Regions from separate parts of the Exiguobacterium sp. SH5S4 genome, predicted to be linked through region 1. Evidence: riboswitches for the same ligand, from Rfam matches in the RefSeq annotation. Region 1 holds a riboswitch; each other region holds the start of a gene.
The links. A riboswitch is a leader RNA that binds a small molecule or an ion and turns the genes downstream of it on or off. The one in region 1 is predicted to bind S-adenosylmethionine.
Positions count from the first base shown of each region.

Region 2: another riboswitch for S-adenosylmethionine. It lies ahead of EVJ32_RS11710 (Na+/H+ antiporter NhaC family protein); the one in region 1 lies ahead of EVJ32_RS14280 (aminotransferase class I/II-fold pyridoxal phosphate-dependent enzyme).
Region 3: another riboswitch for S-adenosylmethionine. It lies ahead of msrA (peptide-methionine (S)-S-oxide reductase MsrA); the one in region 1 lies ahead of EVJ32_RS14280 (aminotransferase class I/II-fold pyridoxal phosphate-dependent enzyme).

Region 1 covers NZ_SJUQ01000033.1:3,170-7,021, forward strand. The annotation lists gene EVJ32_RS14275 (AI-2E family transporter) at 207-1,307, opposite strand; SAM riboswitch class I at 1,485-1,585, shown strand; gene EVJ32_RS14280 (aminotransferase class I/II-fold pyridoxal phosphate-dependent enzyme) at 1,662-2,837, shown strand; gene EVJ32_RS14285 (iron-containing alcohol dehydrogenase) at 2,834-3,847, shown strand.
Region 2 covers NZ_SJUQ01000021.1:15,035-18,886, reverse strand. The annotation lists gene EVJ32_RS11715 (GGDEF domain-containing protein) at 1-1,499, shown strand, start outside; SAM riboswitch class I at 1,598-1,693, shown strand; gene EVJ32_RS11710 (Na+/H+ antiporter NhaC family protein) at 1,763-3,046, shown strand; gene EVJ32_RS11705 (TVP38/TMEM64 family protein) at 3,083-3,715, opposite strand.
Region 3 covers NZ_SJUQ01000026.1:32,925-36,776, reverse strand. The annotation lists gene EVJ32_RS13215 (amidase family protein) at 62-1,456, opposite strand; gene EVJ32_RS16310 (hypothetical protein) at 1,577-1,738, shown strand; SAM riboswitch class I at 1,783-1,882, shown strand; gene msrA (peptide-methionine (S)-S-oxide reductase MsrA) at 1,945-2,463, shown strand; gene EVJ32_RS13205 (GRP family sugar transporter) at 2,493-3,356, opposite strand; tRNA gene EVJ32_RS13200 (tRNA-Ala) at 3,499-3,571, shown strand; gene EVJ32_RS13195 (four-helix bundle copper-binding protein) at 3,688-3,852, shown strand, end outside.

The DNA of each region.
Region 1 (3,852 bases):
CTCGTCCCTACTTAACCTATGTACGCCTCGGAAGACAGGCGGGTGACTTCAGTTCATGAAACGGAAGACCCCGACCCGTCAGTATGAAATTGGATACGATGTGGCTGCGTCATGACTGACATGGCGGGTCCTCCTTTCTGAAAGTTTACTCTTCATTTCAACTGTATGACAGATTCTTGAAATGTGTCAACATATTTTGACTTGCGTCATAACAGTTCATTTAAATTCTTGCGGGTGAGCCGATAATCGATCAACCGGGACAAGACGACCTGAATCATCGCGGTCACGGGTACGCTGATAAACATCCCGACGAGGCCGAACAGGCTCCCCCCGATGATGATCGATGTGATGACCCAGAACGGGGTGATCCCGACGCTGTCGCCGAGAATTTTCGGGCCGAGCCAGAGTCCGTCGAACTGTTGCAGCAAGAAGATGAACAACAAGACGAGCAGGGCCGTGAACGGATCGTAGAAGTAGGTGATGATGAACGCCGGGATCATCCCTAAGAGCGGCCCGACGTATGGGATGAAGTTCAGCACCCCGATGATGACACCGAGCAAGAGCGCGTACGGCGCGCCGATGATCAAGAGCCCGATGACGGCCATCACGCCGATGATGAGACAGTCGAGCGACTTTCCGATGATGTAGCGTTTAAAGATATAGTCCATCTCTTGGAAGATGTCGATCGTCGTCTTCGCTGAGGCGACCGGGAACATCGCATACAGCAGACGTTTGAACATCCGGGCGAACACTTCCTTGTCTTTCAACAAGTAGATCGAGATGACGATCCCGATCAACAAGTTGATCAACGTCATCGTGAAGCTCGACACGTAACCGACCGAAGACACGACGGCCGTCTCGACCCATCCGGAATACCGCTCCTCGAACCGGTTCAAGTCGATGGCTTGGGCGATCGTCTCGTTGTATTCTCTCAAATACGTGTTGAGTTGACCGAGGAAGCTATCGATTTGGCGAATATAAAACGGGAGCTCCTCGATGAGAGACGCGACACTCGAATAGATGCGAGGGAACAGCGTCACCGCTGACACGACAAGGATCCCGATGAACGTGACGTAGACGATCAACAAGCCTTGGTAGCGCTTCAAGTGGAACCGTTCTTCTATGTAGGACAGGACGGTGTTGAGGAGCAGCGCGATGGCGATTCCCATGATGATCGGCGTCAACAGCTGAAACGCATATTGCAGGACCCGAGAGATCGTGTCCGGCTCACTGATGACTTTCCATAGGACGAGCAGAATCAGCCCGATCACGCTTAACTTCCATATCAATTGACGGTTTAGTTCCAATGGTCTATCCCCTCATGCTGTAAATTTTGCAGAATAACGTTCATCTTTTACTATGAACGTTTTTTTACTGGGATTCAATAGCGGTAAGGAATTTTTGAAATAAGGATTGACAAGGTTGGTAACGTTTGGTTTACTAAATGACATATTACAGAAATTATCAATTGCATATAAAAACACTTTCTATCAAGAGAAGCGGAGGGACTGGCCCGATGAAGCTTCAGCAACAGATTGTTTCAATACTGTGCTAATTCCAGCAAGGTGACCTTGAGAGATGGAAAGGTGGTTGTTTGAATACGTCCGTATCTCGACACCCCTTTCCTCGGAAAGGGGTGTTTTTGCATAGGAGGACTATTCATGACAGACAGACGCTCGAAGTTACTTAAAACGTTACCACCCCAGCATTTCGTCGGACTCGCCGCTGAAGTCGCCGCACTCGAGCGTTCAGGCCGCGACGTCATCCGGCTCGGCCAAGGGACGCCCGACTTGCCGACACCAGCCCCGATCTGCGAGGCGTTGCAGACGGCCCTGCTCGACCCGGCGACACACCAATACGGCCCGTTCCGGGGACAGACGCGCCTGAAGCAAGCGGTCGCGACGTTCTACCAGACCGAATACGGCGTCGCGCTCGATGCCGAGACCGAAGTGGCCATCTTGATCGGCAGCAAGTCGGGACTCATCACGCTCCCGCAATGTGTGCTCGAGCCAGGTGACGGCATGTTGCTCCCGAACCCGGGCTACCCGGACTACATCTCGGGGGCGCGTCTCGCCGGCGCGGTCGTCCACGACCTCGTCCTCCGGGAAGAGAACGGTTATCTTCCTGATTATGAGACGCTCGATCCGCAGGGAGCGCGACTCATGTATTTGAACTACCCGAGCAATCCGACCGGTGCCGTCGCGTCGCCCGCGTTCTTTGACGACACGGTCCGTTTCGCGAATAAGCATGACCTCATGGTCGTCCACGACTTCGCCTACGGCAGCATCGGTTTCGACGGTCACGTCCCGCCGAGCTTCCTGCAGACGCCGGGAGCGAAAGACATCGGCATCGAGGTGTATACGATGTCGAAGGCGTTCAACATGTCCGGCTGGCGGGTCGCTTTCGCCGTCGGCAACCGCGACATCATCGAGGCGATCAACACGTATCAGGACCACGTCCATGTGAGCGTGTTCTCGGCCATCCAAGAGGCGGCCATCGCCGCGCTCGAGTCACCGCGTTCGCTCCGGGACGACTTGTCACGGTTGTATGAGGCCCGCCGCGACCGGCTCGTCGACGGGTTACGTCAGGCCGGATGGGACATCACGGCCCCGAGCGGCTCGTTCTTCGTCTGGGCGAAAGTGCCGGACGGGGACGCCAAATCGTTCTCGCATAAGCTGCTCCACGAGGCAGGGGTCGCCGTGACGCCTGGCTATTTCTTCGGCTCAGAAGGCGAGCGGTACGTCCGGTTCGGGCTCGTCTCCGCCGAGCCGAAGATCGACGAGGCCGTCGAGCGGATCGAGAAACTGTTCGCGACGTATGAAGAGGTCCGGGCATGATCCGCCAAGCCGTGCTCGAGTACGACCATGCGGATGATGCGCTCGAGCGGCTCGATGAATTGATCGCTGGCCGTCGTGCTCACGTGCTGCGCGGGCAGAACGGTTTTGACGTCGTCAAGCGCGTCCTGCCAGCGATCACTGCCTATCCGACATCGCTGTTCCGTGGCGAATGCACGGACGCGGAGGTCGAACGGCTCCGTTTGAAGGATGTGGATGTCCTCCTTGCCGTCGGTGGGGGCAAGCTCGTCGACACGGCGAAACTCGTCGCTTACCGGCAAGGTGTCCCGCTGATCGTCATCCCGACGCTCGCCTCGAACTGTGCCGCCTTCACACCGCTCAGCGTCATCTATGACGAGCAGGGTGCCTATGACCGCTACGACGTGTTCCGCGTCGTCATCGAGCGGGTCATCGTCGACGCGAGGGTCGTGACGGACTCGCCGTACGACTACTTCCGAGCCGGCGTCATCGACACGGTCGCCAAGTTTTACGAGGCCCGCTATTTGAGCGGCGACAGTTCGCCTGATGCCGGCGTCAATACCGGTCTCGCCTTGGCCGAACAATGCGGCCGGCTCGTCGAACTCGACTTGAGTGAGTCCAGTTTCACCGCGTATGGGCCAGAGACCCGGTTCGCGGTCGATCACATCCTCGCCGTCGGCGGTGCCGTCGGTGGTTTCGGTGACGCCGGGACACGCGTCGCCGTCGCCCACGCCGTCCACAACGCGCTCAGCCGCTTCGAGTCGACCCATCCGTTCTTACATGGCGACAAGGTCGGCTTCGGCCTCCTTGTCCAAGAACGGTTGCGTGGCTCGTCTGACGCCCCGTATTTAGAGGCGTGGCTCGCCAGGATCGGCGCGCCGACGTCACTTGAGACGCTCGGACTCGTTCCGGCCGACATCCCGCAACTGGTCGACGCGGTCCGGGCCGAGACTGAATTGCAACGATCACCCGTCCCGCTCGATATTGACTATTTGAAAATAATTTTTGAAAATTCAGTATTTTCTGTTTACTAATAAAA
Region 2 (3,852 bases), on a different contig from region 1:
TCTATTTCACGTTTTCAGAAAGCATCGTCCTCATCATCTTTTTATTCTTTGATTTTGAGACGGCGCTCCTCGTCAACCAAATCGGACTCCTCGTCTTTCAGTTCGCCAACTTAAAACCGCGCGTCGCGCTCCGCCGCTTCCGGTTCACTTATCCTTGGAACGCGATCACGTCATTTTTAGAAATCGCCATCCCGGCAAGTGTTTACTTGGCACTCGGCGGTGAGACCGGTCTTGGCTTCTATTCGCAGGATTCGTTCGTTCCGCTCATCGGTCTGATCAGCGCCATCATTTTGAACACGGTCGTTCAAAAGTATCAAGTCGGCTGGTGGTTCCGCGTCGATATCCCGGTCCGTGATTTTCTGAATATCGCTTTTTACACGTACATCGTCAGTTTCGTCTTCATCCTTGCCGCGTCGTTCTTCCGTGAGACGAACTTGCTCGTCGTCAGTAGCATCGCGGCCGCCCTCACGTTCTTTATTAAGCGGTTGATGATCCAAAAAGGGCGCCAAGACGCGTTCAAGTCATTGATCGAACAGTACGATGAAGCGAAAGAGGCCGTCTCCCTGTCTCAAAGCGAGGCCCAGGCGATTGAAGTGTTCTTGAGTCAATGTGAGCGCCTCAACCAATATGATAAAGGGTTTGTCGAGTTCGTCCTGTTCGACCGAACGCTCTATTTCGATTTGTTGACGCGACAGCCGATCGACCGTCCGATCGTCTTCGACTTGATTGAAGCGCGCCATCCACACGCCAAGTCTGTCGATTATGAGATGCGCTTCGAATGGGACGCAGCGTTGTCAGAAGCGTTTCATGACGATTACCACAGCTTCATCTCGGTCCAGTCAGAAGAGATTGACGGGATCCGCACACGCATCGTCATGATCGGTGAACACGTCTATGGCTATCCGCCCATCATTCAAAACGAGATGATGAAACTGTTGAAGTCGTTCAACCGAACAATCAGCCGTTGCCACGAACGCGACCGCCTATACACGGAAAGCCGCACCGATAGCTTGACGCTGCTCGCCAACGCGCGCGCGTTCTACGAGTATGGGATTCAACAAATCTCGGACGGCTCGATGTACCCGATCTCAGTCGCGATGCTCGACATCGACTTCTTTAAAAAAATCAATGACACGCACGGTCACCAAGTCGGAGACAGCGTGCTCCAAGAGTTCGGACGGCGAATTCGGCAAGTGCTCCGGACCGATGACTTTGCGGCCCGTTACGGGGGCGAGGAGTTCATCTTGCTGCTCAATCATTGCGACGTCGACCAAGCCGTCGATATCGCCGAACGGATTCGACAGAAGATTGAAGATAAGCCGTTCCGTGTCGATGGGGTCGATATTCCCGTGACCGCCTCGATCGGCGTCGATACGATTCAAGCGTTCGGCGACAAACGGCTTGATGATACGATTCGTAACGCTGACCGGGCCCTTTACGTCGGCGGCAAGTACGCCGGTCGTAACCGCGTCGCCCATTATAATTTTTTGACGACATGACTTCCCCCCGCGTCCATTGGCGCAGGGGGATTTCTGTTGACAACCCGATTTGAAACAGGTACGTTAGAAAACGTGTCTAACAACTACATCATGACGACTTTTTATCAAGAGAGACGGAGGGACTGGCCCTTAGATGTCTCGGCAGCGGGTAACCCGTGCCAAATCCAGCGAGCGTTCTGCTCGAAAGATGAAAAGGGTGTCTCTTACAGAGAGCCTTTTTCGGAAGGCTCTCTTTTTCTATTCTATGAAATGAGGTGAATCGATTGGAACAACCAACAGCTAACAAATGGGCGCTCTTGCCCTTGCTCGTCTTCCTCGTCTTCTTTATCGGGGCAGGTATTTATTATGGTGACTTTTACAAGTTCCCGGTGCTGATCGCGGCGTTGATCGCTTTAATTGTCGCCGCGATGATGACGAAAGGAAGCGTCACACAGACCGTCGAACGTATCGCCCAAGGCGCCGGTAATCCAGGTATCTTGATCATGATATTCATCTTCCTGCTCGCTGGCGCGTTCTCGAACGTCGCCGGTGCAATCGGTGCGATTGACGCGACGGTCAATGCGGCGTTGACGTTCCTGCCGCCGTCACTCTTACTGAGCGGATTGTTCGTCATCGCTGCCTTCATCTCGATGGCGATGGGCACATCGACCGGTACGATTGCCGCGCTCGCCCCGATCGCGCTCGGCATCCATCAAGAGAGCGGGGTCAATATCGCGATCGCGGCCGCGGCCGTTGTCGGCGGGGCCATGTTCGGAGACAACTTGTCATTCATCTCAGATACGACAATCGCCGCCGTCCGGACACAGCGGACGAACATGCGTGACAAGTTCCGGACCAACTTTTGGATCGTGCTCCCGGCCGCAATCATCACGACCGTCCTGTTAGCCGTTCTCTCAAGTGGAGAATCGACGATTGAAGTGGCCGCGTTCGAATGGTACAAATTGATTCCGTATCTCGCCGTCATCGTCCTCGCCTTGACCGGACTGAACGTCATCCTCGTTTTGCTCGGCGGCATCGCGCTCGCTGGCATCATCGGACTGATTGACGGAAGCTTGGCCGTCACGTCTTACGTCACGGCGATGGCCGACGGTATGATGGGCATGGCCGAGATCTCGCTCTTGACGTTATTCATGGGCGGACTCGTCGGGCTCATCTCGCATAACGGTGGACTCACCTATTTACGAGACGCACTCACGTCACGGATTCAGCGCCGGGCTGGTGCGGAATGGAGCATCGCCGGGCTCGTCAGTGCGACGAACGTCGCGACGGCGAACAATACGATCTCGATTCTCGTAGCAGGCCCGCTTGCCGCGAATATCGCCGATACGTATGACATCGAACGGAAAAAGTCAGCGAGCGTACTCGACATCTTCTCGTGCGGGGTACAAGGACTTCTGCCTTACGGGGCGCAGCTCCTCATCGCCGCCGAGTTGACGAACACGGCGTCCCCCGCCCTCGTCCCGTATATGTTCTATCCGTTCCTCCTGTTCATTTGCGGAGGCTTGGCGATCGTCTTCAACTTCCCACGTTTCAAAAAAACCAACTAAGCAAAAATCCTCGAAGGCGGCCGCCTTCGAGGATTTTTATGTTCTTGCTTCACGTTTACGTTTGAGCTCTTCGTTCCGTTTTTTGAAAGCGCGCCGTTTGAGAAGTTCTTCGAGACCGCGACTGATCGCCCACAATACGAGCAAGAGCAGGCCGAGCATCGATAAGCGGAACGGGCTTTGGATGAACTCTTGCCACTGATCACCGATGACCGAGAAGATGATGACGACGAGCAGTTTCCCGAATCCGGCCGCCAATACGAACGTTCGGAGCGGCATTTGAATCAAGGCGAGTAAGTACGTGATCAAACTGACCGGGATGAACGGCAACGAATATAAGAATCCGAGCGAGATTGGACTCATATGGTTGATGCGATCGAGCCAATAGACACCCTGTTTATGTTTTTCGAGCCAACGCGTCATCGGTTTGCGGAACACGTATCGGACGGCGGCGAACACGAGGAGCGTCCCTGCCAAACTGCCGATCCATGACAAGAGAACACCAAGCCAGAAGCCATACGTGGCAGCGTTCGCCGAGATGATCAAGACGAGCGGGAGAAACGGGAAAATCGCTTCTAGGAACGGGGCTCCGAGTCCAGCCCAAGGACCTCCCGGCAGTCCTTGGAGCCATTCGATGATGTTCAATATATATTGTTGTAGTGATGTGAGCATCTCAGTTTCCACCTTCGGCTTTCGTTACTACCTTTTACCCGAATTCGTTCAAGAGGACGCATCCCCCTGCCCTCCTCAAAAAAAAATAAAAAGTATTTGCGAAATTTCACTGTGATATCTATCATATAATAATGGAC
Region 3 (3,852 bases), on a different contig from region 1:
GTCCTTTCTTCAATCCGCATACGTACCATTGTAGCGGACGTGAGCGACAGGTGCAACGTTCTTACATAGGCGGGATCGGACGCGTCACGTGGCGTTCGAACGCGTAGGCGATGCGGATGAGGTCTCGTTCCGCATAGCTCGTACCCGTGAATGACAGCCCGAAAGGTGCCCCGCTCTGTTTGAGCTTGTATGGGATCGTGACCGTCGGGTGCCCTGCCTTCGCCGCCATATCGTAATTCAAGTCGTGTGGCAACGCCAGGGCGTGAAGCGTTTGTTCCATCAATAAACGATCGAGGCCGTCCGTTTTCGCGTGCCGGACGTCGGCTAAGCGTCGCTCTAGGTAGCTCGACTCGGTCAAACGCCCTAATAACTGATTCGCTTTCTCGAACGTAACTTGTCCATGCGGGATCGTTTCCGGGTGACGCTTGTTCCAGTCCATCAAGTCCTTGAGCGTTTCATATGGGAGCGCTGTCGTCGCCAAATACGCCTCAATCCCGAGCTTGAACTCATGGTAGAGGACGTCGCCTTGGTCAAGTCCGTCGTTTGACGGCAGGTCGACTTCGACGAGCTCGACCCCGCTCGCTTTGAGTAACGCCAGCGCTTCTTGATAGAGCGTCTGTTCTTCATCCGACAGTTCCGCCTTCACGAAACCGACGCGCATGCCGACGGCTTGACGCTCGTCGAGACACGTCCGGTACGGTGGACCGGCCGGCAGATGTGTCGTCGCCGGGTCCGAGTCGTCTTCCCCGCACATCGCTTCTAGTGCGAGCACCGCGTCGCGGAGCGTCCGCGCCATCGGACCAGCCGTATCTTGCGACCGCGAAATCGGGATAATCCCACTCCGGCTGATGAGCCCGACCGTCGGTTTGATGCCGACGATGCCGTTATGGACGCTCGGATGGATGATCGACCCGCTCGTCTCGCTGCCGACGGCGAGCATCGTCAAGTTCGCCGCAACGGCAGCCGCCGAGCCAGAGCTCGAACCGCCGACGTCGAGATTGTCACCATACGGATTGAGCGTCTGGCCACCGACCCCGCTCCATCCGTTCGGCATGTCCTCCGTCAAAAAATTGGCCCATTCCGATAAGTTGGTTTTGCCGAGAATGACCGCCCCATGCTCACGGAGGCGGCGGACGAGTTCAGCGTCACGACCCGCAAAGTGATGCTCGAGCGCCACGGCGCCGGCAGTCGTCCTCATGAGTCCCGCCGTCTCGATGTTGTCCTTGAGTAAAACGGGAATACCGAGGAGTGGCAGCCGGTCTCCGCGTCGGTAGGCACGGTCGGCCGCCTCCGCCTCGAACAACGCGTCCGGGTTCACTTGGATGACCGCTTTCAGTTTATCGTTCAAGCTAGCGATCCGTGTCAAATAGTAGGCCGTCACGTCCCGGGCCGTGAACGTCCCTTCTTTATAGCCGCACTGTGCGGTCTCGATGTCTAGTTCAAATAAGTCTTGCATCCAATTCCCTCCTTATAGGCAATGTTATTCGGTATTCGCTGAATGCATCGAATCCCCTTCTTTTTATCGCCATTGGATGTGCAACTTGATACACTAGAAGAAACGTTATTGGAGGTAGCCATGTCCCGCTCTTACATCCTTGTTTTACTGTCCGTGTTCGCCCTGTTCTTTCTACAATTGTTCGGGGATGATTTGCCGTGGGCATTCCCTGCGTCCATCGCCCTCATTATCTTGATTGTTGGTGCCACGCTATTTCAACTTCGGCGCACACCAAATCGTTGACGTTTAAACGAGACAGATGATATGATGCTGTCACCAACTACATATCGATATCTTGAGTGAACGAGAGACCTGGCTCTATGACTTCACAGCAACCTGCTTCGGCAAGGTGCTACTTCCAGCAAGGCATCGCCTTGGACGATATGACAAAACGCTCATGTCGATGACATGGGCGCTTTTTTTGGAATGAACATGAGGGGGATTTTATTTTGGAAAAAGCTACATTCGCAGGCGGTTGTTTTTGGTGCATGGTGACACCGTTTGAAGAACAGCCAGGCATCGAAGGCATCGTATCCGGCTATACGGGCGGACACGTCGACAATCCGACGTATAAAGACGTCAAGACAGGCACGAGCGGTCATTACGAGGTCGTCGAGATCACGTTCGATCCGTCTCAGTTCGCGTATGAGCGCTTGCTCGAACTGTATTGGATTCAGACTGACCCGACCGACGACGGCGGCCAGTTCCAAGACCGCGGGCAACAATATGCGCCCGCCATCTTCTATCATACGGAAGAACAACGCGTGAAAGCAGAACAGAGCCGCGACGCGCTCGCTGCGAGCGGAAAGTTCAAACAACCGATCGTGACGAAAATCTTACCGGCTGACGTCTTTTACCCGGCCGAAGACTATCATCAAGATTATCATAAAAAAAATCCGGCCCACTATAAAGCGGACCGGAAACAATCTGGCCGTGACGAGTTCATCGACCAGACGTGGACAAGCTGACAACGACGGGCCTCATACCCGTCGTTTTTTTAGCTCTTCGCGAGCCCTAACATAAAACCGGCGACCACGATCAGACCGATCCCCATAAACACGAAGACGCGTTCTTTCGACGTCTTTTCTTCTTTTAGCAAGTAAATGCCACCGAGTGTCGCGACGACGACGTTCAGTTGAGACAGTGCGAACGACGTGGCGATGCCGACTTCTCCGCTCGAGACGAACAACCCGAAGTTCCCGATCCCCCAGGCAAGCCCGGCGAAGATGTTCTTGAACGTCTTCGGATCAAACTTTTTCACATCTTTTTCACGAAGACTGAACAAGAGCGCGGCGATGAACATCCCGAGTGACTGCGGTAGGATGGCGGTGATGCCATCGACCTCAAAGTAGTTGGTGAGGACGGCGTACGTCACGTAACCGATGCTCGAAACGAGCAGCACGAGTAGCCCTTTTTTCAAAGCACTACTGCTGTCAGATTCTTTATGTTGTTGATATGACGTCATGACGGCCCCGATGATGATCAAGACGAGGGCCGAGAAGCCGAGCCATAGTTCAGTCGGCGTCTTCCAGTCCCCAAGGACGATGACCCCGAACAGTGATGTCCCGACAAGCTGCATCCCTGTACTGATTGGCATCGCTTTCGAGACGCTCAAAATTTGGAATGACTGGAATTGAAGGTATTGTCCGAGCGCCCAGAACACACCCGATATGAAACCAGTCACGATCGCGAGCGTCGTGAACTCTGGTTTGAAGACGAGCGCGATGACAGTCGCCATTACCATCGCGCCGATCGTCGTGCCGACCAATTGTTGAATCGGCTTGCCGCCGACAATAGATACGATAAGCGGGATACTCCCCCACATGAGTGCGGGCAGTAGCGCCAGCAAAATCATCTCCATATGTTGCACCTGCTTTCTTAATATAACATTCTGTCTGTTCTTCCCGGCTCTAGCGCCCAATAAACTTCAAAAATGATTTTCAAAGTTCTTTCGTTTTTCTTGTTGCCAAATCATTTATTAGAATGATATAATAATTTCCAACGGGGCATTAGCTCAGCTGGGAGAGCGCCACGCTGGCAGCGTGGAGGTCAGCGGTTCGAGCCCGCTATGCTCCATTCCTTAAGTCGGTCCACTGATGTGGACCGACTTTTTTCGTGTCCCCGCCTCGGTTTAAGTCGACACGAACCGGGTAATGATTGTAAGACATCATTTATCTTAAGGGGGACTTCCAATGAACCGAGCCGCTGTCGAAGAGACGATTTTGGCCGTGATCGATTGTATCCGAGCGAGCAATCATTGCTTCTCGAAATGTTTACAAGAAGAAGATCTGCTGATGGTCTCGGAATGCATCCGGTTGACGAAAGAATGCGCCGAAGTCGCCACGCTCACCTTGAAC